3 regions of the Shewanella sp. T24-MNA-CIBAN-0130 genome follow, and region 1 is predicted to be linked to each of the others. Evidence: predicted binding sites of a transcription regulator. Region 1 holds the regulator's gene; each other region holds the start of a gene.
What was found. Region 1 encodes LexA, which represses DNA repair genes until DNA is damaged. Its sites were predicted from a motif close to TACTGTATNNNNATACAGTA; they were not measured.
Positions count from the first base shown of each region.

Region 2: the regulator LexA is predicted to act here: its motif matches at 7,862-7,881, upstream of dinG (ATP-dependent DNA helicase DinG).
Region 3: the regulator LexA is predicted to act here: its motif matches at 7,054-7,073, upstream of recA (recombinase RecA).

Region 1 is NZ_JBEOPP010000002.1:128,400-138,833, reverse strand. It holds gene coxB (cytochrome c oxidase subunit II) at 1-840, opposite strand, end outside; gene AAEZ02_RS01630 (cell division inhibitor SulA) at 1,236-1,742, opposite strand; gene lexA (transcriptional repressor LexA) at 1,739-2,353, opposite strand; gene plsB (glycerol-3-phosphate 1-O-acyltransferase PlsB) at 2,618-5,041, shown strand; gene mtr (tryptophan permease) at 5,041-6,297, shown strand; gene AAEZ02_RS01610 (VOC family protein) at 6,444-7,223, shown strand; gene AAEZ02_RS01605 (hypothetical protein) at 7,318-7,581, shown strand; gene AAEZ02_RS01600 (hypothetical protein) at 7,578-7,841, shown strand; gene AAEZ02_RS01595 (efflux RND transporter permease subunit) at 8,001-10,434, opposite strand, start outside.
Region 2 is NZ_JBEOPP010000006.1:13,101-23,534, forward strand. It holds gene AAEZ02_RS03745 (OmcA/MtrC family decaheme c-type cytochrome) at 1-1,376, opposite strand, end outside; RNA gene ffs (signal recognition particle sRNA small type) at 1,979-2,076, shown strand; gene AAEZ02_RS03755 (late competence development ComFB family protein) at 2,280-2,585, opposite strand; gene AAEZ02_RS03760 (histone deacetylase family protein) at 2,695-3,603, opposite strand; gene AAEZ02_RS03765 (DUF2057 domain-containing protein) at 3,606-4,304, opposite strand; gene AAEZ02_RS03770 (primosomal replication protein) at 4,314-4,976, opposite strand; gene AAEZ02_RS03775 (TSUP family transporter) at 4,973-5,746, opposite strand; gene dinG (ATP-dependent DNA helicase DinG) at 5,755-7,830, opposite strand; gene AAEZ02_RS03785 (DNA polymerase II) at 7,984-10,344, shown strand.
Region 3 is NZ_JBEOPP010000043.1:2,522-12,955, reverse strand. It holds gene truD (tRNA pseudouridine(13) synthase TruD) at 1-228, shown strand, start outside; gene surE (5'/3'-nucleotidase SurE) at 232-981, shown strand; gene AAEZ02_RS15750 (protein-L-isoaspartate(D-aspartate) O-methyltransferase) at 978-1,613, shown strand; gene AAEZ02_RS15745 (peptidoglycan DD-metalloendopeptidase family protein) at 1,879-2,811, shown strand; gene rpoS (RNA polymerase sigma factor RpoS) at 2,890-3,861, shown strand; gene mutS (DNA mismatch repair protein MutS) at 4,296-6,878, opposite strand; gene recA (recombinase RecA) at 7,166-8,230, shown strand; gene alaS (alanine--tRNA ligase) at 8,880-10,434, shown strand, end outside.

The DNA of each region.
Region 1 (10,434 bases):
GCCCTGCGTGTTTAGCTCTTCAAGGGACAAGGTTTGTGACATTGATGCGGCTGCAGCGACTGCAGCATTATTGGCCAGTTGTTTTTGTTCAACTAACCAATTATCAAAATCAGTCTCCGATAAGGCTTGTACCACAATAGGCATAAATCCATGGTCTTTACCGCATAACTCAGCACATTGACCGCGATAAGTTCCAGGCTTATCAATACGAGTCCAGGCTTCGTTGATAAAGCCTGGGTTGGCATCTTTTTTAACCGCGAAAGCGGGTACCCACCATGAGTGGATAACATCATCAGATGTCATCAAGAAACGCACCTTTTGATTGATGGGCAGTACTAGCGGCTTATCGACTTCAAGGAGGTAATTTTCGCCTTTGGCCTCACGGCCATCAATTTGCTCTCTGGGGGTGGATAATGAGCTGTAAAATTCGATGTCTTTATCAAAATAGCTGTAGTGCCATTTCCACTGTGACCCAGTAATTTTGATGGTCAGATCGGCATCGCTGGGATCTTCCATGGCAATTAAGGTTTTAGTGGCTGGAATAGCCATTCCGATTAAGATAATGAAAGGGATGACGGTCCAAGCAATTTCCACTTTGGTACTTTCGTGAAAATTGGCCGCAACGGCACCTTTTGATTTGCGGTGATAAATCATCGAATAAATCATGATCCCAAACACCACTAACCCAATAGCACAACAGATGTAAAGAATCGTCATATGGAGGTCATAAACCTTACCACTGATATCCGTCACGCCTTGGGTCATGTTGAGGGGCATTTCTGTTGCCCCAAGCGGAAGTGCTACCCACACAACCAATAAAAAATACAACCATTGCTTCACAAGACTACTCCCCTGCTAATTGCAAAATAGCAACTACAAAGAAAAGTCACACAGTAAATCTCAGCTCTATGCAAACTCTTCGGTTCCCGAAAAAAGCTTGATGAACTCAAAGTACTCTGGTGGTTGTATACAGACTGTCTACGCTTTTATTGTTAGCTGTGCACCACGCTTGTACCTACGACTGAACTTATCAATTTCTATTTGGATTATTTGTCTGACAGTAATCTTGATTACTGTCATTTTATCCAATTAAAGATGAAGAATGTTTCATCCTTGTTAACCACATTACTTGTAGATTAAACATTGATCAAGATCACTTTGTTGGTAAATAGGCTAAAAAAAGATGAAAAAAAGCCCTGAATTCAATGCAGGGCTTGGTAATTAAGGATTTATGCTTAGTGAAATGAGCAAAAATTACCTGCTCCACTTGTTAATGTAGAGTTAACAAGTTGATGTTTGTGAGGTAAGTGAGCATTCACATCTTCAATTACCACGCCTAATGCTCGCGCGCTCTTAGCGACAATTTCCAATCGACGACTATCGCGAGCATCGAGTGAACTTGTCCAAGTAACCACTGCACTAGAAGTTCCGCTCGTGAGAGCTTTTTCCATGGCCCATAATGTTTCGACTTCATCTTTGGTGTGCACCAGTAAAATACGATCCATTCTCACTCCAGCACTGGCCAGCATATGCTTATAGCCTATGTGAGGTGGACTAATTAATACAATCCATCTGCCTTGTTGGCTCAACGTCGCCAGTTGGCTACACAATTGACTCAGTTCTGCTTCACCTTGGGTGACAGTTTGTAATGTTTGAATGGTTTGGTTGCCATGCAGATCTGTTTCAGTTAAATCTACCCATAAGCCTGGGTGACGTGGCGCTACGCCCATTAGTTTGTTCATGACCAATCTCCATTACGGATAACGCCAACTGCAAGCCCTTCGATGGTTAGGCTTTGGCAACTTAAATCTACTTTTATCGGGTTATAATCTTCATTTTCTGCATGCAGATAAATCATATTACCTTTTTGTTCGAATCGTTTTACGGTGACGTCATCATCAACACGCGCCACCACAACCTGACCATTACGCGCTTGTTGCATTTTATGTACAGCGAGCAAGTCGCCTTCTAAAATACCAATGTTTTTCATGCTATCACCACGAACCCGTAATAAAAAATCTGCGGCGGGTTTAAACATATTTGGGTCGACTTGATAATATTGTTCTACATGCTCTTGCGCCAAAATAGGCTCTCCAGCAGCAACTTGTCCAATGAGTGGCAGACCGATTTCAAGCTGTTCTTCATGAGGTAAACGAATACCTCTCGAGGTACCAGGTATGATCTCGATAAAACCTTTTTTGGCTAATGCTTTTAAATGCTCTTCGGCGGCATTAGCACTTTTAAAGCCAAGACGACTCGCAATTTCAGCACGAGTGGGTGGCATACCTGTTTCGGTGATATTGTTTTTAATTAAGTCTAAAATTTCTGCTTGGCGCGGCGTTAACGGTCTCATGATGGTTCCTGTCTTTTTATACAGTGACTGTCATTATATACAGTGTTTTTGTTCGTGCAAGTATTAACCAACTCTTTTTTGAATATTGTTGGTCAAGTATCATTCAACAACCTGTTTCTATTAGTTATTGTGTATTGATTGTCTGATGTTATTTCTGATAGTGAGAACTCAAGCGTAAAGATAAATCGGTCTGATAGTGTAAGCAGGCTGGTTTCTGGTATCCTATACGACAATATTACAGTGGCTTATGTTGCGAAAATAACCATGTCAAAACCAGATTCAATATTTTTACGAGCGTTAAAATGGATTCAAAAATCGATGGTACTCACGGTTGTTGTGCCACATGATCCTTTTGACGATCTTAATTTAGATCCATCTAAACCTCTGATTTATGTTATGAAAACAGAATCAATCAGTGATGCCGCTGCATTAAGCGAAATCACTGAGAGCTTTGGTATGCCCAGTCCATATGAGCCACTGCAATTGGATGGCCTCAAAGTATCACGCATCGTTTGTCTTGAAGGCCGCAAACCGCTTTTTGGTAAACGCGAAAGCGGTGAAAAATTTATTAATAGTTTTACCAGTCTGTTAGCGCTTCATCGTCAATGTCCTGAGTTAGATATTCAGTTGGTGCCTGTGAGCCTTTATTGGGGTCGCACACCGGGTAAAGAAGATGACAGCATGAAAGCGGCTTTTTTTGAAAGGGAAAACCCGACCTGGCTGCGAAAATGGCTAATGATTTTGTTTCTAGGTCGCCACAATTTTGTACAGTTTTCTAATGCATTATCGCTTCGTCTTATGGCTGATGAACACGGTACCGATAAAAGAATTGCTCACAAATTAATCCGTGTTGCGCGAGTGCATTTCCGCCGTCAACGCAAAGTGATGACAGGGCAGCAATTACCGAATCGGCAAGTGCTTTTTGCGTCGTTACTTAAATCTGATGCAATCAAGAAAGCCATTGAAGAAGAGTCGGTAAACAAAAAAGTATCTGTCGAGAAAGCCCGTGAAACCGCCATTGAATACCTTGATGAAATTGCCGCTGACTATTCTGATAGTTTTGTGCGCATTGCCGAGCGCTTCCTCACTTGGTTATGGAACAAATTATACAGTGGTATCAATATCAAAGGTGCAGAACAGATAAGGCAGTTACATCATGACGGCCATGAAATTGTCTATGTGCCTTGTCATCGTAGTCATATGGATTACTTACTGTTGTCATATATTTTGTATTATCAGGGTATGGTTCCACCGCACATTGCTGCCGGTATTAATCTTAACTTTTGGCCTGCTGGGCCTATGTTCCGTCGTGGCGGAGCATTCTTTATCCGTCGTAGTTTTAATGGAAAAAAACTCTATACCGCAGTATTTCGTGAATACTTAGATCAGTTATTTGCTAAGGGCTATTCGGTCGAGTATTTCACTGAAGGTGGTCGTTCTCGTACCGGGCGTTTGCTAGCGCCTAAAACCGGTATGTTAGCGATGACTATTAATAGTGTGTTACGTGGCATTGAACGCCCTGTGACCTTAGTGCCTGTGTATTTAGGTTATGACCATGTGATGGAAGTGGCCACTTACCATAAAGAATTAAGCGGTAAGAAAAAGAAAAAAGAATCTGTTTGGCAGTTATTTGGGGCTCTGCGTAAATTAGGCAATTTTGGCCAAGGTTATGTGAACTTTGGTGAGCCGATTAATTTACAACATTTCTTAAACGAGCAGGCGCCAGAATGGCGTAAAGAGATTGCGAACGATCCTGATCAGAAACCATCATGGTTTACCCCATCGGTCAACTTACTAGCCAATCGTGTAATGACCAATATCAACGGCGCTGCTGCGGCCAGCTCGGTGACATTGACCAGTTTAGTGTTATTGGCATCAGAGCAAAATGCATTAGAAAGAAGCCAGTTAGAACGTCAGCTTGATTTGTATTTAGCATTACTTAACACAGTGCCTTATACCCATTACGCATCCGTTGCAGAGGGTAATGGCAAGTCAATTGTTGATCATTGTCTGTCGTTAAATAAGTTTGTCAGTACTAAGGACCTTATTGGCGAGATAATTTCGGTTGATGAAAAAGTTGCTATTACCATGAGTTATTACCGTAATAATATTATTCATTTAATGGCATTACCTTCACTCATCGCCAGTTGTTTAGTGCACTATGATGTGTGCGATCGCACCCGAATCCATGCCATAGTGATGGATTTTTACCCATTACTTAAAGCTGAACTTTTTATGGGTATTGATGATGTTCCTAAACATGTAGATTGCATTTTAGACTTTATGGTTGAACAAGGTCTGTTGAGCGGTAGCGATCAGTTGGTGATCACGCCTCACCATATTACTCAAGTGTTACTGCTTGCTGAAACCATCAATGAGACGTTGCAACGCTATGCCATTATCTTTAATTTACTGGCGATAAATCCGGAGCTTGAGCGTTCAGGATTGGAAACCGATAGTCATATGTTAGCCCAACGTTTAGGGGCTCTACATGGCATTACCGCACCAGAATTTTATGATAAAAAGTTGTATAACACCTTGAGCGTGAAACTAAAAGAATTGGGATATTTATGCAGTGTCGAGAATCGTTCTGAAGTGATAAGAATTCGAGATAATGCCAATAAATTACTCAGTTCTTCAGTAAGACAAACCATTGTTGATAGTGTGGCAGCGGAGCACGGACAATAATGGCCAACCACATGAATGCAGCAAAGCATCGAGCTAGCGGTAAGTCAGTATTGGGTGGGGCGATGATTATTGCTGGGACCACAGTCGGTGCGGGCATGTTTTCCTTGCCGGTCGTTAGTGCAGGAATGTGGTTTGGTTATTCATTAGCCATGTTGTTAGGTGTATGGTTTTGCATGTTAATGTCGGGTTTGCTGTTATTAGAAGCCAATTTGCATTTTGAACCTGGCGATAGTTTTGACACCTTAACCCGCGTAACTCTAGGGCAGTTTTGGCGGGTGATTAACGGCGTATCTATTGCCTTTGTGTTGTATATTTTAACCTATGCTTATATCAGTGGTGGCGGGTCGATTGTTAATCACAGCTTATCGGCTCTGGGTGTTAGTTTGCCTCAGAGCGTGGCGGGTTTGGTTTTTGCTATTGTCTTGGCACTTGTGGTGTTTATCAGTACTAAAGCGGTCGATCGGATCACCACCATCATGCTCGGTGGTATGATGATCACTTTCTTCTTGGCTATCGGTAATTTATTAATCGACATTGACACGGTGAAATTGGCGTCACCCGATGGTGAGTCGCGTTATCTGCCTTATTTACTCGCTGCTATTCCTTTTGGGTTGGCCAGTTTTGGTTATCACGGTAACGTGCCGAGCTTAGTAAAGTATTACGGTAAAGATGCCAATACGATTGTGAAAGCCATCGTTACTGGAACCAGTATCGCATTGGTTATTTATGTGTGTTGGTTAGTGGCGACAATGGGCAATATTCAACGCAGCCAGTTTGCCGATATTATTGCGCAAGGGGGCAATATCGGGGTGTTAGTCGCGGCCTTGTCGGGGGTGATTGCCAGCCAATGGCTTGATAACATGTTAACCCTGTTTGCCAATCTTGCCGTTGCATCATCATTTTTAGGGGTGACACTCGGGCTGTTTGACTACCTTGCCGATCTCTTTAATTTTGATGATTCACGCACCGGACGGATTAAAACGGCCGCGGTTACGTTTATACCGCCGACAATACTGGGTTTATTATTTCCGAATGGATTTATTTTAGCGATTGGATTTGCTGCGCTTGCGGCCACCATATGGGCCGTTATTGTACCCGCTTTGTTGGCTTATAAAGTGAGGCAACAATATCCCAATGCCGACGGTTTTAAGGTGCCAGGTGGGACTCCGCTGATTGTACTGGTGGTGTTGTTTGGGATGATCACAGCAACATGTCACTTACTGGCAATGGCGGATATCTTACCGGTATTTAAATAATCTTAACTTGTTACATAGAATTATAATTGTTCAAAAAAGCCTTCGTTTGAAGGCTTTTTGCTTTTCTGCTGATATCGACTTAACTTATGAGACACGTTTCATGTTGGCCATATAAAAGCAACTATTTTTTATAGAGGATGATGATAATGCAGGTACAAGAGTATCAACAAGGACAACCTTGCTGGATTGAACTAGCGACTCATGATTGGGCGGCAGGTAAAGCATTTTATCAGGCATTATTTGGCTGGGAAGCCGATGATATGCCCATGCCAGAAGGGCATTATACTATGCTGCAAATAGACGGTGATGATATTGCGGCAATGTACCCAATGCCGGCAGAAATGGAGGCATTACCTACTCATTGGACAATTTATTTTGCGGTCGATGATGTCGATGCTACCTCTATGGCTGTGATTCAAGCTGGAGGTGAGATTATTGCGGGGCCTCATTCTGTCGCAGATGCTGGTCGAATGGCGCTATGCACAGATCCAGAAGGCTGTCGTTTTGCATTGTGGCAAGGCCAAGACCATATTGGCATCAAGCGATCGCAAGAATCAAATACCCTATGTTGGGTTGAGCTTGCTTGTCGTGATACCGCTGGCGCGAAACAGTTTTATAGCCATGTATTAGGCTACCAAACCAAGCTAGCTGACATGGCTGAGTTTGAATACACGCAATTGTATGTCGGCGAGCAAGCCATTGGTGGCATGTTGGAAATGACTGAAGAATGGGGCGATGCTCCTGCGCATTGGATGAATTATTTTGCTGTCGACGATTGCGATGCTTCAGTTGCAAAAGCCAAAAGTCTAGGAGCTACCATCTGTGTGCCTGCGACCGATATTCCTGATGTAGGTCGTTTCTCTGTTCTTACTGATCCACAAGGTGGATTTTTCTCAATTATAACTTTATTGGATCCCACAACATAATCACGGATAATAAAGGTCAGAATTGGAACTTGAAGCAAAAAACTATGTCATTGCGAGTGGCTTTAAAGGATGAATAAAACCCAAGGATGAGTCTATGACCCAAGAAACAACTCAAGCCGCATTAGCACGAATTAACCGCAGTATGCTGATAGTGGCCATTACCGATGTTCCCGGTACATTACTATTTGGCCTAGGACTTTACGGAATATTTGCCGGATTTAACCAAGACTTTTTACCTATGTTAGCCAACCCTGTACTCATCAATATTATGTTGGTTACTGGTGCTGTCATTATGGCATGGGGTATGTTTCGGATGGTAATTCTCGCACGTGAAAAACAAGGGATATTACAACAATGAAGCAGCTGATAATTCAATTAACATTGTTATCGAGTTTAGTGCTGCTAACGGCTTGTAGTGGAACAAATCCAATCCGTATTGGTAAGGCTGGCAATGGGGATGACAATAAAAATGACACTGACTATATGGTGATTAATCTTCCTAGAGCCATTCTGGCAAGCGATCCTTGCAAGTATGGTCACCCAGACGATATTGCCACCTGCCGTAAAAAGCAGCAAGATCAAGTCGATCAGTTAAATGAGTCACTTAAACGTCAATAACCCCCATCTTTTAACCTGAGTAGAGGTTAACTAAATCAAAACCATTTAGTAAGTACCAATAAGATGAGTATAAACGCTCATAAAAATAATCCTCAAGTCACCGAGTGACTTGAGGATTGTTGTTTCTAGGGTGAATGTATTTAGCGTTAACGTTTGTCGTTATTGCTTAGGTAATGTGCGGCCGTAAATAAGCAAGTAAATCGCCGGGATAACAAATAGCGACAATAGCGGCGCTGTTACCATGCCGCCCACCATAGGTGCGGCAATTTTTTGCATGACTTCATTACCCGTACCACTACCCCACATTATCGGCAGTAAACCAAAAAAGATGGTGGCGACTGTCATGGCTTTAGGCCGAATTCGCATTACTGCACCGTCGAGTAATGCGGCGGTTAAATCCGCTTTACTGTGGTAGTTGTCGGCTTGCTTATAGGCCTTAATACTATTATTGAGATAGACCTGCATTACCACGCCAAATTCGGCGGCGACCCCGGCTAGTGCAATCATACCGACCGATACCGCGACTGAAAAATTATAGTCCAGCCCATAGAGCAGCCATGCACTACCCACCAATGAAAAAGGCAAACTTAGCATGATCACAGATGCTTGTATTACTGAGTTGAACGTCATCATCAGTAGCATAAAAATCACCGCAATCATTAATGGGATCACCATTTTCATTTTAGCGTCAACCCGTTGCATGTACTCGTACTGCCCAGCAAAGCTATAGTTGTAGCGCGCAGGTAGAGTAATTTGTTGCTTGAGTGCCTTTTCAGCTTCAATAATATATTCGCCGATAGAAATGTCTTTTAGATCGACAAACACCCATGAGATAAGGCGACCATTTTCACTGGCTAACATAGGGGGGCCATCAATGATTTTGAGTTCGGCTAAATAACTTAACGGTAAGTACTTACCCGTTTTAGTCAGCACAGGTAAATTTCTGAGCTTCTCAATATTGTCACGTAACTCTCGTGGGTAACGAATATTGATGGGATAGCGCTCTTGACCTTGAATCGACTCACCAATAGTCATACCGCCAATGGCTATTTGCACTACATCCTGGATGTCTTTTAAGGTCATGCCATAACGTGCGGCATTTTTAAGATCTGGGGTAATATCAATATAACGGCCGCCGCTACTGCGTTGTGAGAATGCAGATACTGTTCCAGGTAATTTGCTTACTACCGCTTCTATTTCAGCGCCAATCCGTTGCAGTTCCTCAACATTCGATCCCGATATTTTTATGCCAACAGGCGTTCTAACACCGGTAGACAGCATATCGATGCGAGTTTTAATCGGTTGCACCCAAGCATTGGTCATCCCTGGAATACGCACGGTTTGTTGCAGTTCTTCAATAATGCTTTCTAAGGTTACGCCATCACGCCATTCAGTTGTGGGTTTGAGCATAATGGTGGTTTCGAGCATGGTTAGCGGCGCGGGATCGGTCGCGGTCATTGCGCGGCCTACTTTGCCAAATACCCTTTTGACTTCGGGAACGGTTTTTATCAGACGGTCTGTTTGCTGCAATATTTCTGCAGCTTTGCCTGCGCTGACACCGGGCAGGGTGGTCGGCATATAGAGTAGATCACCTTCTTCTAAGGTGGGCATAAACTCTGAGCCCATTTGGCTTAATGGGTAGTAAGCACTGAATAGGACAATAATCGCCAATCCAATGGTGATTTTAGGGAAATGCAGTACCCATTTAAGTAATGGCTGATATATGGCAATTAATACTCGACTGATAGGATTCTTACGTTCATCAGGGATTTTTCCGCGGACAAAATAACCCATTAATACTGGAATTAAAGTGATCGCTAAGATTGCCGATGCGGCCATGGCGAAGGTTTTAGTAAAGGCTAGTGGATGAAATAAACGTCCTTCTTGCGCTTCAAGGGCAAATACCGGCGTAAAGCTTAAGGTGATGATAAGCAAACTGAAGAATAACGCTGGGCCGACCTCAATTGAGGCTTCTTTGACCAGTTGCCAGTGATCTTCTCCCTCAGGAGCCTTACCGTGTTTTTGACGATAATGTTCTAAATGTTTATGGGTGTTTTCGACCATCACAATCGACGCGTCAACCACGGCACCAATGGCAATGGCAATCCCGCCTAAACTCATAATATTGGCATTGACCCCAATGATATTCATGGCGATAAAACTGACTAAAATTGAAATAGGTAAGGTGATAATCGCCACTAAGGTTGAGCGGGCATGCAGTAAAAACAGTAGGCATATGAGTCCGACTACCAACATTTCTTCAAGCACTTTATGGGTAAGGTTATCGACTGAGCGCAAGATTAACTCTGAGCGGTCATAAGTGGTGACTAACTCAACACCATCAGGGAGTCCATTACTGATTTGCTCGAGTTTTTTCTTCACATTATTAATGGTTTCAAGCGCATTTTCACCATAGCGCATCACTACAATACCGCCGACGACTTCGCCTTTACCATCTAGCTCTGCAATGCCGCGCCGCGCTGCCGGGCCGGTTCTTAATTGGGCCACGTCTTTCATTAATACCGGCGTGCCGTTTTCAGACAAAATGCCTAAGGGGATTTCAGCAAAGTCGGCAATGGTTTGGCGATAACCA
Region 2 (10,434 bases), on a different contig from region 1:
TAACTGGCATCGCTATAAGCAGGATAGTTTTTGTCACTGTCCCACGCCATCACCACTCGGCCGCTTTGGTCGATAAACTCAGCCGGGATGACCTGGCCACTTGCGTCAGTAAAGCTGACGTTAGTGCTGAACTTGTTGTCAGCAGTCACAGTAATATCGCTAAAGACCACTTTCATGGTTTGGGTTTCGTTATAAGCTTTCATGACATCGCCATGAGCTTCTTTTGCACTGCGACCATAGCCTTCTTCAACATGGCATGAAGTACAATTTGTGCCGGCACCAACATGGTGCTGAGTCGCTAACTCTGTGTGGCATGCAATACAAGCGGTATCACTTTTATTGGCATTAAACAGCGCGGCATCTTTGGGAGCGTTTGCGCCCTCTACGTGACATGCACTGCAATCCGCAGCGGGTTTTTGCGGGTACATCACGTTACCGTAATTGTGTAATCCGCCGCCATAACCAATCACTTTGTATGGTGCTGCTACATCGCCATCGGCAGTACTGGTTACGCGATCTTGGCCCTTATGAATGGCATGGATCATATAGGTGAAATCGACACTGTTACCGGTTTCAGGATCGCCCGATGTTGCCGTATGACAAGAAGCACAGTTTTCAAGATCGATTCGACGACCGCCATGTAATGCTAAGCTTTCTGGTTGATGGCATGTATAACAAGCTTCAATCGATACCACATCACGTGACGTAATACCTTCGGTTAAGCCGCTTGAAGGTTGAAAGTCGTAATGGGCATTTGCAGTGATTAATGGCTGCTTTAATTCTAAGGTAATACGTTGAGTGTCATCAGCTTGGTAAGTAATACTAATTGGCTCAGTTACTTGAGCAATATTAGTTTGAAAAGTGTATGAGTAAGAGCCATCTTGATTATCGACTAAACAGTCAGCACATTTTGATGCTGCCTCAACCTCAGCCTGATATTGATCCGATGGGGAAATATTGGTTTCACCATCAGGGATCCAACTGGCATTAGCTTGCTTTGTTGTATTGATATAAGACTGCCATTGATAGCCGCGGTCGACTTCAACCTTAGCACCATCAGCACCGACCATTTCCTGTACAGGAGTTAATTGAGCCATGCCAAAACGAAGATCGTGATCTTTTGTTAACCCTAATACCGCAACCCCATTGGCATTTCTAAGGGTAAAGGCAACATTGACTTTTCCATCGACGACAGTGGCGTCGGTAAATGTAGCGTCTAACGTTGATGTTGCATCAATATTGACACCGATAATACCATCTGGACCATCTTCGCCATTGTTACCATCACTGCCTCCACAACCCGATAGCGCTAAAGCTATAAGCCCTGCACTCAATACCGCTTTTGCAGCGGGACTAACTATTCTTGTCTTCATCATGTATTCCCTGCATTTTTTTGTTATCTCGCATGTCACTATCAGATAGATGTGTGCGGATTTTATTTCAATCTTATGTTAGCTAACCTTAACTACTTACTCATTGAATTATGTGTAGAGTTGTGACTAAGATCTGACTATTCCTTTGTGAGTAACGTGGCTTGATAAGAATTAAGTCGGTATTGAGACACAAAGTGACATCATGCCTAAAATCCTAATGTGCGCGGTTGACTCACTTGTGTATAAGTTATTGGGTGTTCGTTTTGGCTAAGTAACCGCAGATAGGAATGAAAAACCATTATCAAAAAATGATTATCAAAAAACATTGTCCTGCTAACGCCCTGACATTCAACTGTAAAATACCGGCTATTGATGTGTTAATTCGCTCTATTAGCAAACAATCAGGCAAGTTTGATATAAAATATTTTGTCCTTTACCTATTTACCTCCGCTATTATCTCTGGTTGAGGTTAAGTATTGTGCAGTTAGGTGGAGGATTGAGAACTAATTAAGATAAAGGCTTGATCAAGCCAATAGGTTAGGGGATAATCTCCCCGTTCTGAGACATAAGCTTTATATTTTATGATCCAGAAGTCAATGGTGACCCTAGGGTCCCCCCGCAACGATAACTTGTGAACTCGGCCAGACCTGGAAGGGAGCAACCGCAGCAAGTGACTCGTGTGCCGGGGTGTCGGCTCTAGGGGAGCCTCCAATACTCCCCGTGTCATTTTTCACCAAATCACCAAATCACCAAATCGTTCAAACGTTAATACTCGTAATCTGCTATTTATAAATCCTTTGATTAAACGAATGATGCCCATATTGGGTCTAACGAATAATTATAGTTATTAAGTATTGATTATTTTATGATTAATGCTCAGTTCTACATCGATTAATACATGTTAGATTATTGTGGCTGTTCGCCCGCGAGTGCTGCGGCTTCTTCTTTTAAACGTTTTTGCAAATTCATTTTGAGGAATTGCCTTGACCGTTCGAGTGCTTCACTTATTTCGGTTTTCATCTGCTGTAGTTCTTGATAATTTTCGAAGAAATACGTATCAACTAAATGGCGAATGTACCTAACGGGTAATTGATTCAATGTGACACAGCATAAGTCTGCCAAGTACTCTTCTGGCAATTCTTCCATTAAGCCTTCATCTCTGAGTATTTCCATTAATAGAACTTCATAATAGTTTCGGATCTCTAATTGCATTATTACGCTCCATTGAGACGGTTTGATGTATCGACATGAGTGTTAATGTCGAGAGTATTGAGGTTAACTCTGTGGTGCATTTTTTGATTGGCACGGCTTAATGCAGTCGTCACCATGATTCATTTGCAGCAATTAATAATTGGCTATGGCGATGAGTTAATTCTGCCTCATTACGACTATAGCCTCCCCCTATGACCGCTGCAAGAGGGATGTTATGCATTTTTGCTATTGATATTACCTGTTTATCTCGAGCGAGAATACCTTGGTTTGAAATAGCAAAATATCCGAGGTCATCATGTTGATGGATATCGACTCCCGCATCATAGATGATCAGATCTGGCTGATGGAGACGGATCAAGTAAGGTAATATTTGTTGAATGTGTTCAAGATAGCGTTTATCGGTACAGCCTTTATCGAGATCGATATCGTGGTCAGATTGCTGTTTTCGGGACGGGAAATTTTGAGCACAGTGGATCGAGCAACTAATGATGTCTGGGCAGCCTTGAGTGAGGGTCGCCGTTCCATCGCCTTGATGAACATCGCAATCAAAAATGAGTACTTTATCTATTTTTCCTGAGTCAATGGCTAATCTAGCTGCGATAACCAAGTCATTGAAAATGCAAAAGCCACTACCATAATTATAGTGAGCATGATGATAACCACCGGTTAAATGAATTGCTATTCCATGTTCAAGCGCTAAGTCGGTACACAAACGGGTACCATTTACCGCGTGTAAAGTACGGGTGACTAATGCTGTACTCCACGGGAAACCAATGCGCCTTTGGGCTTTGTGATCTAAGGTGCCATTGATAAATTGTTCTACATACTGCGGGCAATGTACGCGAAAAAGGGCCTCTTTGGTCATTGGCATCGGAGTATGACGACATTGCTCAATCAACAAGTGATGTTTGAGCGCATGCTGGTATAAATTATGATATTTGGTCGTTGGAAAACGATGGGTACTAGGCAACGCCAGCTGTGAATAGCTGGCGTGATATACAAAAGGGATAGACATCAAGATTAGAGTTGTTTGATTGCCCAGCCCATAAATTCTTTCCGCGTTTTATCATCGGCTTGTAACCACCAATACTGCAGCATTTGTTCGGCTTTTGCCGGACTCGGTTTCTGAGCCGTTGCTGCCGGTACTGGAGTGACATCGGGGGCGCTCATCGTCGCTGTTGCAACGTCTGCGATTACCGGTAATGTTTGTACCGATTGGCTAGCGTTACTCGTTGCTGAAGCCGATAAGGTTTCAATATCATGTTGTTTTTTACTTTGAAACAGACTCGTCATAAATGATTCGTCAGTAAAATCGGTCTGTTTGACACTGTAAGTAACCGACCCATTGTCTTGACGAGTAATGCTAATTTGTGGTTTTTTTGCGAACGCTTTTGGATTTTTGATCACCTTGCCTTCAGCAGCCTGCAACTGGTATTGATGATCGCCATCCACCATTAACGTTAAAATTAAAGGCGTTGATTTTACAAAGGTTTGGCTATCACTAAAGGAATCATCAACCACATCATAATAACGAATAGCAATTTTATGGGTGCCATTGGTTAACGCTAAATCTGATTGGTGGTTGAACATACTGGTTTCAACCTCTGTACCATCAAGCGCTAGATACTCAAAAGACATGGGAATAGTCAAATTAGCGGCTAGAACAGATGATGACGATAACAATGCCAAAAGCGCACTAGTGGTAAATAAAGATTTCATTGTTTCTCCTTAACGTGGGTGAATTTGTCGAGGTCGTTCAAAAAGTTGAATACGCTCTTCTATATAACTGGTTGCTTGTTTACATTTTCCTAAACGACGATGCGTTGATAGGATATCATTTTGCAATTTTATCTTGTCATCACTATGACAGAATTCAAGATTTGCTTCCAATTGTTGTATTTTTTGCTCTATTTTTTTTGCCCAATTTAAATGTTTATTGAGTTCTGCATAGAGTTGATGGCTGTTTTGCATCACATTACTGGCGATCCAACCAAAGCCACTGTCTTGTATTGTTTGTTGTTGTTTTTTAGCATATCGAGCCCGATTACTGGCTTTACGCTGTTGTTCGGATTTAAGATTGATGTCAGTGGTAAGCAAGGCTCTGCGTAACGCACTAAATCGGTCTTGAATCCGATCGCAACTGAGTTGGATAACATTGCTACCCAATTTAAGGAAAAGTTGCTTTTCGAGTTGTTTGATATCTTTACGTAATTGTGTAATGCAAGGGCTTAGTTGAGCACCTTGTTGGGCAAATAACTGACTGTTAAAACGTTCAATATCTTTTAATGATTGACGTTGAGAAGGTGCCAAATTTTGGTCATGAATTAAGGCATCTTGTTCAAGCTGCACGAGCTGCTGTTTTAACATTGAGACTAATTGTTGGGTGTTCATACCCATGCACTCCACGTAAGATGGACTGCTATCGACAATACCATAATAATAAATATTGGTTTAATAAAAGGTATTCCGAATCGAATCGCGCTTCTTGCGCCGATAAATGACCCCGCCATCATGCATACACCCATCCACAAGCCAAGCATCCATTGCACTTGCCCCACCGAGGCAAAGATAATTAATGCTGTAATGTTACTCACTGCTGTCATCACTCGCGCTAAGCCACAACTGTGAAGTAGAGGGAGCTTATGCAGTGAGATAGACGTTACCGTCCAAAAGGCACCAATACCAGGTCCTGCAAAACCATCGTATCCACCCAAAATAAAACCTTGGCTAATCTGTTTGTACTTTGGCGAGCGAGATTTGGGGACAGTTATATTTTTTTCGCCCATGGCTTTGGGGTTCAATAAGGTGTAAATCGCGATACTAATAATCAGCAATGGCAATATTTTCTCTAACCATTTAGCATCAATAAGAAACACTAAACCACAACCTGCAATAGATCCTATCAGTGTGGCAAAAAAGCACGCTTTCCATAATGCAGGAGTAAATAAATGTTGTTTATAAAAGGTGTAACTTGAGGTAAGAGAGCCAAAACAAGCAGCAAGTTTATTGGTCCCTAAGGCTAAATGTGGTGGAATACCGACGGTCAGCAATGCCGGAATAGAAAGAAGCCCACCACCGCCAACTATGGCGTCAATAAAACCAGCAATAATACCGATGACCGCTAATACAGCCCAATGGCTAGGGTCTAATAATAAATCCAACTCAATACCTATTCGATAACACGTCTAAAAGGAGGAAGGGCATCAATTAATGATTTGCCATAACGTTTAGTGACCAAACGACGGTCTAAAATGGTCACTCGGCCATAATCTTGCTCATTTCGTAACAGTCGGCCACAACTTTGGACTAATTTACGTGACGCATCGGGAATTGTCAGCTGTAAAAATGGGTTACCGCCTTTTACTTTTACATATTCGGCGTGAGCTTGTTCTACCGGTGATGTAGGAACCGCAAACGGGAGCTTGGTGATGATCAAGTTTGTTAAATAGTCTCCCGGTAAATCAAGGCCCTCAGAAAAACTGCCGGTGCCGAAAATAACACTGGGTAGCCCCTCATCACAACGTTTTTTGTGTTGCGTTAATATTTGCTGGCGCGGGATTGCACCTTGAACAAAAAGCTGGTCCTTAGGGATTTTACCTTCGACGAATTCAACCACTTTGTCCATTTGCCAGTATGATGCAAACAGCACTAAAGTGGCCATTTCACCATCGATTAATGTCACAATATGTTGTGCCAGTTCGGCGGTGTAATTATCGTTGGTAGGTTCATTAACCATTTGAGGAATGAATAAGGTTGCATTATTCTCATAGTCAAAAGGCGATAGTAAGGCTAAAAAGCGACTGCCATCGTTGATTGATAATCCGACTTGGTGGGCAAAATGGTTGAAGCTATTTAACGCCCGCAGCGTGGCACTGCACAATACCACTCCAGCGGCCTTTTGCCACAACATGGATTCCAGCATAAAGCCGACTTCTATGGGTGATGAACAAAATAAATAATCTTGTTGTTTGCCGGTAATTAACTCCGCCCAACGTGCCATAGGCGCGCCTTTTTTGCTGTCTTCTTTGGCCATCATCTTCCATAGCTTATGTAAGTTATCTAGCCTTTGTAAGATGACGCCGGTTTCAGACAATAATCCTTCCGACTGATGTTTAGGCACTTCACCATCTTTGATGGCTTCATTTAAGACTGAGACCACTTTATTAAATTGCTTTACCGCGGCGCCGGATGCCGTGGCAAGATTTTCTGCCTGTATTAATAATGATTGCGGTAACTTACCGTGTTCAAAACGAAGCCTAGATTCCGGATTGGCAAATAGCTGGGGTTGAGTATCACAATAATGAGCCACTTGGGTCAGTAAATTGGTTAATTCTGTGGCGTGATCGAGCATCGCTTGAACTGGAGCGATAATATGGGTGGTTTTAAGTTGATTTTGTAATTTTGAACAGGTTTTTGATGCCTTATCTAACCAATCACATGCTCCCCGCAGTGTCGCTTGCGCACTGGAGAAATCTCTGGCAACAAGGGGCAGGTGATGAGCTTCGTCGATGACATAAAACATGTCTTCTGGTTCAGGTAAAATGACGCCACCGCCGAGCTCTAAATCGGCAAATAGCAGGCTGTGGTTAACAATTAATACATCCCAAGTGTCGACATCTTCACGGGCTTTATGAAACGGACAATTATGGTGAGCCGACACTTGACGATGGCAACTGTGCTTATCACAACAAATTTGTTGCCATAAAAAATCAGGAATAGGATGCTCTAAGGTATCTATTTCGCCATTCCAGCGTTTTTGATGAAAATCTTGATGTAATTTTTGTAATTCATTAATTTGACTCTGATCGGGTTTAGTTTGCCACATGGCTATTTGTGAGCTGTCTTGTGCACCAATCATGGCTTCAAGTTTGGCTAAACACACATAGCGTTGACGACCTTTGACTAAACCAAACTTAAACTCAATACCTGATTGTTGTAAAAAATAAGGCAGATCCTTATGAAGTAATTGTTCTTGAAGTGCTACGGTTGCACTGGCAATGCAGACTTTCTTTTTACTGGCGATAGCTAAAGGTATCGTGCCTAATATATAGGACAAGGATTTACCAATACCCGTACCCGCCTCAACCACAATAATACGACGGTCTTTGTCATACTCACCTGCTAAAGTTTTAGATATTTCCGCTACCATATAGTTTTGTTCGCGACGAGAACGAAATTGCGGCATAGATGCGGCAATTTCTTTATAAATGGTGCGAATTTGACTTTTTATATTATCCGCTAGCATAGGAAGTATGATTTCTACATAGACTGAATTATGCTGTACATAATAACAGTGAATTAGCATGCCACGAAGTAATAAATCAAATTGAGTAAACTTGTGCAGGAATTCAAACCCGTAGTGAAGCCGACAAATCATCAACCTACTTATACCAATGTGATGGGACAAGTATTAACTCGCCATGCCATTTATCGTCATGGGCAATTAGTCCTCCAGTATTATATCAAAACCGCTCAGGGTCCTGTCTTAGCTGAACTTTATCACAGTGAGGTGATATGTTTTTGCCGTCAACAAGATGTCAATCAATTAATTAACACCGTCGGTTTTGCGCTTAAAGCGCAATCGATATCACTGATGAGCTTTGCCCATGAGCCCATTAGTGCCTTGTATCTTAAGTCAAATACGCAATTAAAATTACTCAGTCGCATTGCTAATGATGTCGGTATTAGTTTATTTGAAGCCGATATAAGGCCTGAGCAACGCTACCTTATTGAGCGTTTTATCGCCTTAGATATTGAATGCATAGGGCATTATCAAGAGGTTAATCCCGCTTCAACCATTCCAGTGTTATCGATTAATCGTGCCAGAAAAATGCCCACAAACCCACTTGCCTCGATACCGTTGAAGATGATTTCGTTGGATTTTGAGTGCAGTTTTGCCGGCGAACTCTATTCGGTTGGTTTGTATGGTGCCGATTATCAATGCGTGTTTATGGTGGGCGAACCACAACCAGAGTGTCATGACTTTATCATTTGGGTTAAGGATGAAGTTGAACTTATCCATCGATTAATTGCGTGGTTTAGCGACTATGATCCCGATATTATTATCGGCTGGGCTGTGGTGACCTTTGATTTAGCCTTGTTGTTCAAACGCTGTGTTTTACATCAAATTCCATTAATCATAGGCCGAGGTAATAGCGAACTGAGTTGGAAAGTGGCCGACAAATATCGACCTGAGACATTATCTCTACCTGGGCGTGTAGTCTTAGATGGTATTGATTGGCTTAAAGCCGCGTTTTATCAATTTGATAGCTTTTCGTTAGAGACGGTTTCGCGGCAATTATTGGCTGAAGGTAAAGCCATTGACCATGTTGAAAATCGTGGTCAACAAATTACTCATTTGTTTGAGCAAGATAAAAATGCACTGGCTTTTTATAACATGACTGATTGTCGCTTAGTGTGGGATATTTTTGAAAAAACCCAACTATTAGATTTTGCACTTGAACGCGCTAAGTTAACCGGCTTGGAGTTTGGCCGCGTTGGCGCATCGATTGCGGCATTTTATCATTTGTATCTACCACACTTACATCGAAGTGGCTTTGTGGCACCAGCATTCCCCGCAAGTGAAGGGTTAGAAAGCCCTGGCGGCTATGTGATGTCCTCTATCCCGGGTTATTATAAAGATGTCTTAGTATTAGACTTTAAAAGCCTGTATCCGTCGATTATCAGAACATTCCTTATCGATCCTAAAGGCTTAGTCGAAGGGTTACATGCGACAAATTTACATAATGATACCACCGCCGTGGATGGCTATTTAGGCGCTAAATTTAGCCGGGACAAGCCCATTTTACCGGCATTAGTCGCCAGCCTTGCAGAACAAAGAGAGCGGGCTAAACGTGATAAAAATGCCCCTTTATCGCAAGCGATAAAAATTATTATGAATTCATTATATGGCGTGCTTGGCTCTCGAGGCTGCGTATTTCATGATGCAAAATTAGCCAGTTCTATTACCATGCGCGGTCATCAAATAATGAAACTGACCAAACAATGGATAGAAGAATGCGGCTATCAGGTGATTTATGGTGATACTGATTCCACATTTGTGTGGTTAGGGAATAATCATGGCATCAAAGATATTCAAGCCGTCGGTAAACACCTGTCGGTATCAATTACTCAACGTTGGCTTGATTGGTGCGCACAAGAATACCAATTAAGCAGTTATCTAGAACTCGAATTTGAAACACATTTTGAACAGTTTATTATGCCCACGCTTAGGGGCTCAGATGAAGGCAGCAAAAAGCGTTATGTCGGTGCGGTGTTCAATGATGAGCAACAATTGAAGCTGACTTTTAAAGGCATGGAGCAGGTGAGAAGTGATTGGAGCCCGATAGCGCGTAGGATGCAATATCATTTGTATGAACTGTTTTTCAAAGGTGAGGATATCATTGATTACCTGAGCAATGAGATCGCGGCCATTAACAATGGTGCCAGAGACGATGAACTCATTTTTAAAAAGCGCTTAAGACGCAACGTTGAAGATTATACCGCTAAATCATCACCCCATGTAAAAGCGGCTAAACAGCTTGGTGAAATTTTAGGCGACGTCAACGTTACTCGAAAAGGTCAACAAATCCGCTACATCATGACTCTTACTGGTGCCCAAGCCATTGAAGCAAAACCACAAAATATTGATTATGAATATTACATTAGTAAACAAATTAAACCCATCGCAGAGCCTATTTTGCAACTGTGTGGACATAGCTTTGACTCACTGGTAAATAATCAACTCATATTGCTTTAAGTTTACTAACCTAAGCCTCTACTTTATGTCTTTTAGCGCGAGATAAAATGAGCTGTCTTTTTCTTTGTATTAATTAACAATTTATTAAGT
Region 3 (10,434 bases), on a different contig from region 1:
GGACTCGAAGATGCGGGCTTATCACAAGAAAGACGACCCTTATTGCTTGAGCCTCAAGGGATAAAATGGCAGTTTGAAGCGAATATACTTACCCTTGAGTTTGTGTTGCCGGCCGGCAGTTATGCCACGTCGATGTTACGTGAACTTGCTGATTATCAAGATATTCAAGAATCACAGCGAAAAGAGATGGTTGCGGATCAACAAGCACAATCCAATGAAGAGTGCTAATGAATGATTAATATTTTAGTCAGTAATGATGATGGTGTGAGTGCGGCCGGTATTATTGCGTTAAGTAACGCACTGAGCGAGTTTGCCCAAGTGTTAACAGTTGCACCTGATCGTAATTGTTCGGGTGCGAGTAACTCATTAACCTTAACTAATCCATTGAGAATCAATAATTTAGGTAATGGCTATATTGCTGTTAATGGCACTCCAACTGACTGTGTTCATCTCGCTATTAGGCAGCTGTGCCTTACGGAACCCGACATAGTGGTTTCCGGTATTAATGCCGGTGCGAATATGGGAGATGACACCTTATATTCAGGTACCGTTGCCGCTGCAATGGAAGGGCGTTTTTTAGGTCTGCCAGCCATAGCGGTGTCTCTCGTGGGAAAATCATTAATTCATTACGATACTGCTGCGGTTTATGCGACTAAAATTGTAAAAGGGTTGTTGGCTCATCCTATTAGTCGTGATCAAATGTTAAATGTTAATGTCCCCGATTTACCGATAGCAGAAATTAAAGGGATTAAAGTCACCCGTTTAGGTGCACGGCATAAAGCAGAAGGTATGATAAAGACCCAAGATCCAGCGGGTAAAGATATATACTGGCTTGGGCCTGTTGGAAGTGAACAAGATGCAGGTGAAGGGACCGATTTCGATGCAGTAGCAGCAGGATATGTATCAATAACCCCCCTAACAGTTGATTTGACGGCATACAATCAACTTGATGGATTAGCCGATTGGATAATAAAAATATGACACCGGTAGCTTCAACATCAGCAATAAATTTGGCCAAGAAATTGTCTGATGCAGGGATCCGACATCCTGCCGTATTGCATGCTGTAGCAATAACACCACGGGAATTGTTCCTTGATGGTGCATTAGCTCATAAGGCGTATGAAAATACTGCATTACCAATCGGGCAGGGACAGACAATTTCACAACCTTACATTGTGGCTCGAATGACTGAGCTTCTGTTACAGCATAACCCTCAAAAAGTATTAGAGATTGGAACCGGTTCAGGCTATCAGGCTGCTATTTTAGCATCGTTAATTCCAGAGTTATGCACTATTGAACGTATCAAAGCATTACAAATACAAGCTCGTCAAAGACTAAAGCGCCTAGACCTACATAATGTATCATTCAAATATGGCGACGGTTGGCAAGGGTGGCCAAATCGAGGGCCATTTGATGGCATTATGGTGACGGCCGCTGCAGCAAGGGTACCTCAAGCATTGCTTGAACAATTATCTGACCGTGGTGTATTAATTATTCCGGTGGGAGAAGACACCCAACAATTGCTTAAAATTACCCGTGTCGGACAGGCATTCCAATCTGAGATCATTGAGTCAGTTAAATTTGTTCCTTTAATTAATGGCGATTTGGCATAGTTAACCTCAGCTCTTTGTCCTGCTATATCTATTGCATTGCAATAGGCAAGCTATTGACGCGCAATGGGCCTTGTTGGCAACACAAATGGCAAGTTTGATATTGCAGACTTGGCGTAAACCTGTTTTTATCGATTTATCCCGTCTCTTATCCCGAGTTGAGCTTAGTCAACATGATAAAATGAGGTTTGATACATTAACGATATTTTCGTTTGCAACAAGCTTGTTTTAGCCTAACAATCACGTACCTCTCCTAAAAGGATTTTGTTTGATGAATACCGGTTGGCCACACTTTTTGGTCTTAGCAATTATGCTCACTGGATGCAGCTTTCAAGCTGATCGTCCCGCGCCGGTTGACAGTTTATCGTCAAATAATCATGGTCCTCGTTATCATAAAGGCTCATTAAAAACGAACAAATACAAAGTAAAGAAAGGTGACACGCTTTATTCAATTGCTTGGGGGGCAGGGCGTAATTTTGTGGACGTTGCCCGTTTGAACCATTTATCGTCTCCTTACATTATTTATCCTGGGCAAGTACTTAATTTAGCGGCCACTAATAATCGTCCATCGACAACCGTTCGAGCACCTCAACCTTATGTTACTTCTGTACAAACACAAGCCGTTACCAAACCATATATTTCGAGCTCAAATCGTTCTCAATTAGAAACAATCAAACCGAAGGATATTCCAAAGTCAAGCCCAGCAGTAGTTTCAGCCAGAACGAAAAAAGTTCTTGATCACAAAGTCAAGCCTGCGTATTCTGTAACAACTACCCAACAAACAATTAACCAAAGTGCAATAGGTTCTGTCGCAAATTTGCCACAGCAAGTTCAGCAATGGCACTGGCCAGTTAGAGGTCGAATAGTTGGATATTTTTCGGCATCAGAACAAGGCAATCAAGGGATAAAGATTGCTGGTAACCGCGGCGATATTATTAAAGCCGCAGCAGATGGGAGAGTCGTGTATGCAGGTAATGCACTGCGCGGGTATGGCAACTTAGTGATTATCAAGCATAATGATGATTTTTTAAGTGCTTATGCGCATGCCGACACGATACTGGTTAAAGAAAAGCAATATGTGAGTGCAGGTCAAACAGTTGCAAAAATGGGCAGTACCGGGACTAATCAAGTTATGCTTCACTTTGAAGTGCGCTTTCATGGTAAGTCTGTCAACCCATTACGATATCTACCTAAACAGTAATTGTTTAGTCACATAATTAACGGAGGATAAGCAATTGCAGTAGATTAAATAACATAAATTAGGTTTGGGAGAGCAATTATGAGCCGCAAAAATAATACTGCTTCAGCAGAATATCTTGTCGATCTAGCTAAACAACCACCGGGAGATACAACCGATCACCGTGATTTGGTACAACAACTCGAGATTGAAGAAAAAGTCCAAGATGACTTACAGAAAAATTTAGATGCTACTCAATTATATTTAGGTGAGATAGGTTTTTCTCCGCTACTGACTGCAGAGGAAGAAGTGTTTTTTTCACGTAAAGCCCTCAAAGGCTGCGAAAAATCTCGCAACCGCATGATCGAAAGCAACCTTCGCCTTGTCGTTAAAATTTCCAGAAGATATAACAATCGTGGTTTAGCGCTACTCGATCTTATCGAAGAAGGTAACTTAGGTTTAATCAGAGCGGTAGAAAAATTTGACCCTGAACGTGGTTTCCGATTCTCCACTTATGCAACATGGTGGATTAGACAAACCATCGAACGAGCGATAATGAACCAGACTCGCACTATCCGTTTACCCATCCATATTGTTAAAGAATTAAATGTGTACTTGCGCACAGCAAGACAACTTGCTCAAAAACTTGACCATGAACCTACCGCAGAAGAGATTGCCGAAAAATTAGATGTATCCACTGGTGATGTCAGTCGCATGTTAAAACTAAATGAAAGAATTACCTCGGTAGACTCGCCATTTAGTGGCGATAATGAGAAAGCATTAATAGATGTCATTGCTGATGATGATTCCGTCAGTCCAGATTATCGCGTACAAAATGAAGATTTATCTAATTCGATTGTAGAGTGGTTAAATGAGCTTAATACTAAACAACGTGAAGTGCTGGCGAGACGTTTTGGTTTACTCGGATATGAACCTTCAACATTAGAAAATGTCGGTGCTGAAATCGGGTTAACCCGTGAGCGAGTGCGCCAAATTCAAGTTGAAGCTCTCAAACGCTTAAAAGATTTACTTGGCGCGCAAGGGCTTTCAGTTGAAGCATTATTCAGAGACTAATGAATATTGAATCGATAATTGTTCAATAAGTACAGCTTAAGGTTTTGTCGGTATTCGGGTTGAGAACCTATATGAGTGGTTAATACTCCATCTCATGTATTTAGGTTTATCTCGTTAATTTATTTGAGCTTAATCGATGTAAACGTAAGCTCAATCGTTTGTTAAGATAAAAAGTTTGTTAAACAATTTGCCTCACCCCCCCCGATGTTTTTTGACGCCGCGTCCCCACTTTTAGTCCATTTCAGTCTCTCGTTTTTAGTCTCTCATTATTCCTGCTTATTGTGTCAGCCTATCATTGTTGCTGTGCTACATGGTCGCGAAATGCAGTATTGGAGTGGAAGCCTTGGCCGACTTCCACGGTTTCAATAACCTCAACTCGGTATAAGAGATGGGTAAGCTACCAAACGGCATTATTTGTTAACTTACGTTATTTGTTAGCTTACGTTATTTAAACGCTTTAATTCATATAAATAATCTAATGCCTGTTTAGGGGTTAAATCATCAGGATTAATTTGCGCTAACTTGTCCAACACTGGCGACGGCTCTGGTATTGGAGGTAATAAATTCATGCTCACTTGGATCGGATTTTGCTGTGATAAACTCATGTCACGGTTTTCAAGTTGATGCAGTTTTTGTTTTGCCGCTTTAATGACTGAGGCCGGAACACCTGCGAGCGCCGCAACTTGCAGACCATAACTTTTACTTGCCGCACCTTCTTGTACCGAATGCATAAAAGCAATGGTGTCATCGTGTTCTATGGCATCTAAGTGCACATTAATCACTGACGGTAACAGTTCGGGCAGTTGGGTGAGTTCAAAATAATGAGTGGCAAATAATGTCAGTGCACTAAGGTTTTTAGCGAGATATTCTGCAGCAGACCACGCGAGCGCTAACCCATCATAGGTTGAAGTACCACGGCCTATTTCATCCATCAACACCAAACTGTTTGCGGTTGCATTATGCAAAATGTTGGCGGTTTCGGTCATTTCAACCATGAAGGTTGAGCGACCCGATGCCAAATCATCAGAGGCACCAATGCGGGTAAAAATACGGTCAATCTCACCTATTTGAGCAGAATCTGCGGGCACAAAACAGCCAATGTGTGCCATTAATGTAATGAGCGCCACTTGACGCATATAGGTTGATTTACCGCCCATATTAGGACCGGTAACGATTAGCATTTGCCGTTGCGGTGTTAAAGCGACAGGGTTAGCAATAAACGCCGCTTGGCTGACTCGTTCAACCACTGGGTGGCGACCCGCATCAATATGAATACCAGTTTCGTGAGTCATTTGCGGACATTGGTAATTAAAGGTCTGGGCACGTTCTGCAAAATTACTCAATATATCAAGTTCTGCAGCAGCAGTAGCAAACTGCTGTAACTCTTGTAATTTTGGCAGTAATAAGTCAAACAGCTGTTCCCAAAGTTGTTTTTCAAGTGCGAGTGCTTTTCCCTGACTTGAGAGTACTTTTTCTTCGTATTCTTTCAACTCTGGGGTGATATAACGCTCAGTCCCTTTAAGTGTTTGGCGGCGTTGATAACTCAGTGGCACTCTGTCTGACTGTAAACGGCTCACTTCAATATAGTAACCATGGACGCGGTTATAACCCACTTTTAAGGTATTAATCCCTGTTTGTTGTTTCTCGCGAGCTTCAAGTTCGATTAAATAATCACTTGCCCCTTCACTTAACTTTCGCCATTCGTCTAATTCATTATTGTAGCCAGTACGGATAACGCCACCATCACGAATTAACATGGGCGGATTGTCTACAATAGCGCGTGCTAATAGGTCGTGTTGTTGTGGGAATTCACCTAATAATTGGACTAATGTACTCAATCGAGGTTGCTGGCATACCGCTAAGGTTTGCTGGATCTCAGGCAGAAGTGTTAATGCTTGCTTTAAACGTGAAAAGTCACGTGGTCTGGCGCTGCGTAGTGCCAAACGTGCCATAATACGTTCAATATCACCTAAGCTTTTTAGCTGTTCATGTAGCGTCTGATATAAGTCTCGCTCAATCAATTCGCTGACAGCGTTATGGCGATATTGAATCGTTTGGCGATGTCGTAATGGTTCGTGGATCCAGCGCTGTAACATGCGGCTTCCCATAGGGGTTGCGGTATTATCTAATACCCACGTAAGAGTGTTCTCACGTCCGCCAGACAAGTTTTGTGTTAATTCTAAGTTACGTCGAGTCGCGGCATCTAAAATTATCGATTCCGATTGATTAAAACGTACAATGGCGTTGATATGTGGCAACGCCATTTTTTGAGTATCTTTTACATACTGCATTAAACAACCTGCAGCTTGTAACGTCAATCGAGCATCACTCATCCCAAAACCATGTAAATCTTTGGTGCCAAATTGACTGAGCAGTAAATTCACACAAGTATCGTACTCAAACTCCCATTCTGGACGGCGACGAATGCCTTTCATATTATTGATTAATAACATGTCAGTAAAATCTTCACTGTAAAGTAATTCGGCAGGATTCGTGCGTTGTAATTCAGCTTCTAATGCTTCACGGGTGGGTAACTCTGCAACCACAAAACGACCTGATGAAATATCCAGTGTGGCATATCCAAATCCGTTTTTACCTTGATAAAGTGCCGCCAGTAAATTGTCTTGTTTTTCTTGCAGTAGGGCTTCGTCGGTTAGAGTGCCTGGAGTGACAATACGCACGACTTGGCGTTCTACTGGACCTTTTGATGTTGCGGGGTCACCAATTTGCTCACAAATGGCCACAGACTGACCTATGTTAACTAATTTTGCTAAATAGCCCTCAACGGCATGATAGGGAATACCTGCCATGGGAATAGGATCGCCGCCACTTTTCCCGCGAGCGGTGAGAGAAATGCCCAACATTTCAGAAGCGCGTTTAGCATCATCGTAAAACAGTTCATAAAAATCACCCATCCGATAAAACAATAACATATCAGCATGAGCAGCTTTTAAGCTCAAATACTGACGCATCATCGGGGTGTGTTTTTCTAAATCGCTGGTATCAATTACTGTCATTATGAACACTTCACTATTTAATCAATCTTAGGGGGCGTAATTTTATGGGGCTAATCTTAACAATATTTGTCCCCAGCGTATAAATAGATTCATAATAAAAAGTATATCTGGATAAAATATTGATGTGAAAAGGCAATTATCACAGGTTAAAAAATAAATTGCGCTCAGCACTTGATACTGTATGACTATACAGTATACTGATGAACATACTGAAATGGTTTACATCATTTCACCTAAGTCAAAACAGCATTTTACTAAACGTATTGAATGCCTTAGAGGGTTTTATAATGAAGGTTGATCCAAATAAAGAGAAAGCACTTGCCGCCGTTTTAAGTCAGATTGAAAAGCAATTTGGTAAAGGCTCAATTATGAAGTTGGGCGAAGATCGCACAATGGATGTTGAAACTATCTCTACCGGTTCACTTTCATTGGATGTCGCTCTAGGTGCGGGTGGTTTGCCACTGGGACGTATCGTTGAAGTCTACGGCCCAGAGTCATCAGGTAAAACGACGTTAACTCTGGAAGTGATTGCAGCGGCGCAACGCGAAGGTAAAACCTGTGCGTTTATTGATGCTGAGCATGCACTTGACCCTATTTATGCCAAAAAGCTAGGCGTAGATATTGATAACTTACTTTGTTCACAGCCAGACACCGGTGAGCAAGCATTAGAAATTTGTGATGCGTTAACCCGCTCTGGTGCTGTCGACGTTATTGTGGTCGATTCTGTTGCAGCGTTAACGCCAAAAGCTGAAATTGAAGGTGAAATTGGTGATTCGCATATGGGCCTAGCCGCTCGTATGATGAGCCAAGCAATGCGTAAACTTGCTGGTAACCTCAAGCAATCTAATACTTTGCTTATTTTCATTAACCAAATTCGGATGAAAATTGGTGTTATGTTCGGTAGTCCAGAAACGACTACTGGTGGTAACGCGCTTAAGTTCTACGCTTCAGTTCGTTTAGATATTCGTCGTATAGGTGCAATTAAAGAGGGCGACGAAGTCGTGGGTAATGAAACCCGCGTTAAAGTGGTTAAAAACAAAATTGCCGCTCCATTCAAGCAAGCTGAATTTCAAATTCTTTATGGACAAGGTATTAATCGTACCGGTGAGTTAGTTGACTTAGGCGTTGCTCATAAGCTGGTTGATAAAGCGGGTTCTTGGTACAGTTACAAAGGCGAAAAAATTGGTCAAGGCCGCTCTAATGCGGGTAAGTTTCTAACTGAAAACCCAGCCATTGCCAGTGAAATCAATACCACTCTTCGTGCTATGTTATTGAACGGTGGTGCTAATGCATCAGGCTCAAAAACTGAAAATGATGAGAATGTCGATCTTGAAACTGGCGAGGTATTCTAAGCCAGTCAGTCAAATATATCGCGGTAGCGCATCTTGCGCGCCGCGAATATTCCCGCCATGAAATATCCTGTAAGTACATACGCACTTAATGATGTTCCTAATGATGAGTCAGTATAATGACCCTAACAATAGTGATTAGCAGTTAACGATCCTATCACTTCAATATGTTTTTTATCATTGAGTACATGAGTACATGAGTACAGCATAAGTGTTAATGGTATTAATACTTATACCCCGTAGTTATTCACTGTTTTAACATCAACGTCCAACAAAGCCCACCTCAAGTAGCCATTTTTATATCTGCAACTTACGCGTAGCAACACACGACTCGTTAAAGCAGCCAGCCTCTTATTGATTACTTTTTACTGCTAATTTGTGTTCATGAACAAATTACTTTCTGTTAAGACCCGCTAATATTTATTGCACTCAATCTAATAGCCCTATTTATAACGCCTAATTGCAATAGTAATGCCTATGGTCAGTGGATTTTAATATTTGCTTGTTATTGGCTACTCTTATGGATTTCAACTAAGAGGGGAATCAAACCACTCATCTCGCATGTTGACGTAAATTCAGTATATAATGCCAACATTTACTGGCTTGCATGCCAAGCTCGTTACTTTTGTATTTTCTCTATTCAGGACCATTTATGTTTCAGACTACAGCAGAGTTAAGAAGTGCATTTTTAAAGTACTTTGAAGATAACGGACATCAGGTTGTTGATAGCAGCTCGCTCGTTCCCACCAATGACCCAACACTGTTATTTACCAATGCGGGCATGAACCAATTTAAAGATGTGTTCCTCGGTATGGATAAGCGTAATTACAGCCGCGCAACAACATCTCAGCGTTGTGTTCGTGCGGGCGGTAAGCATAATGATCTTGATAATGTGGGTTATACCGCTCGTCACCATACCTTTTTTGAAATGCTAGGTAACTTCAGTTTTGGCGATTACTTTAAAGAAGATGCGATTCGATTCGCATGGACCTTTTTAACCGAAACACTCAAGCTGCCAAAAGAACGCTTATGTGTCACCATTTATGAAACAGATGACGAAGCCTATGACCTATGGACTAAAAAAATTGGTGTGTCAGCTGAAAACATGATCCGTATTGGCGATAACAAAGGTGCATCGTTTGCGTCAGATAACTTCTGGCAGATGGGTGATACCGGACCTTGTGGCCCTTGTAGCGAGATTTTCTACGATCATGGCGATCATATTTGGGGTGGCCGCCCTGGCACACCTGAAGAAGATGGCGATCGCTTTATTGAAATTTGGAATATTGTATTTATGCAGTATAACCGTCAAGCAGACGGTGAAATGTTGCCACTACCTAAACCTTCAGTCGATACCGGCATGGGTATTGAGCGTATTGCTGCCATTATGCAGGGTGTACATTCAAACTACGAAATCGATATTTTTAAGCAGTTGATTGCTCAAGCCGCTAATATTATTGGTATTACTGATTTAGAAGATAAGTCACTACGCGTCATCGCTGATCATATCCGTTCATGTGCATTTTTAATTGCCGATGGTGTGATGCCATCAAATGAAGGCCGCGGTTACGTATTACGTCGCATTATTCGCCGAGCTGTTCGCCATGGCAATAAGCTTGGTGCGACTGACGCCTTTTTCTATAAATTAGTGCCAACGCTTATCAGCGTAATGGGCGATGCCGCAAATGGGTTAACACAATCTCAAGCCATTGTTGAAAAAGCCTTAAAAGCCGAAGAAGAGCAGTTTGCCCGTACCCTTGAGCGCGGTTTAGTGATTTTAGATGGCGCGCTGAACACCCTCCAAGGTGATACTTTAGATGGCGACACCGTATTTAAGCTGTATGACACCTATGGTTTCCCTATTGATTTAACGGCTGATGTTTGTCGTGAACGCGATATTAATGTTGATGAAGCCGGCTTTGACGTTGCAATGGCGCAGCAAAGAAGCCGTGCGCAAGCCGCAGGTAACTTTGGTGCAGATTATAATAGTCAGCTAATTATTGATGCACAAACCTCTTTCAGTGGTTATACCGAACTCACAGGGCAGCCGAACGTAATTGCTTTATATGTTGACGGTAAAGCGGTTGATACCGTGGTTGCGGGTCAAGATGCCGTTGTCGTATTAGACAACACCCCATTTTATGCTGAGGCAGGTGGGCAGGTGGGTGATAAAGGCCAACTGACAGCCGATGGTGTGGTATTTAACG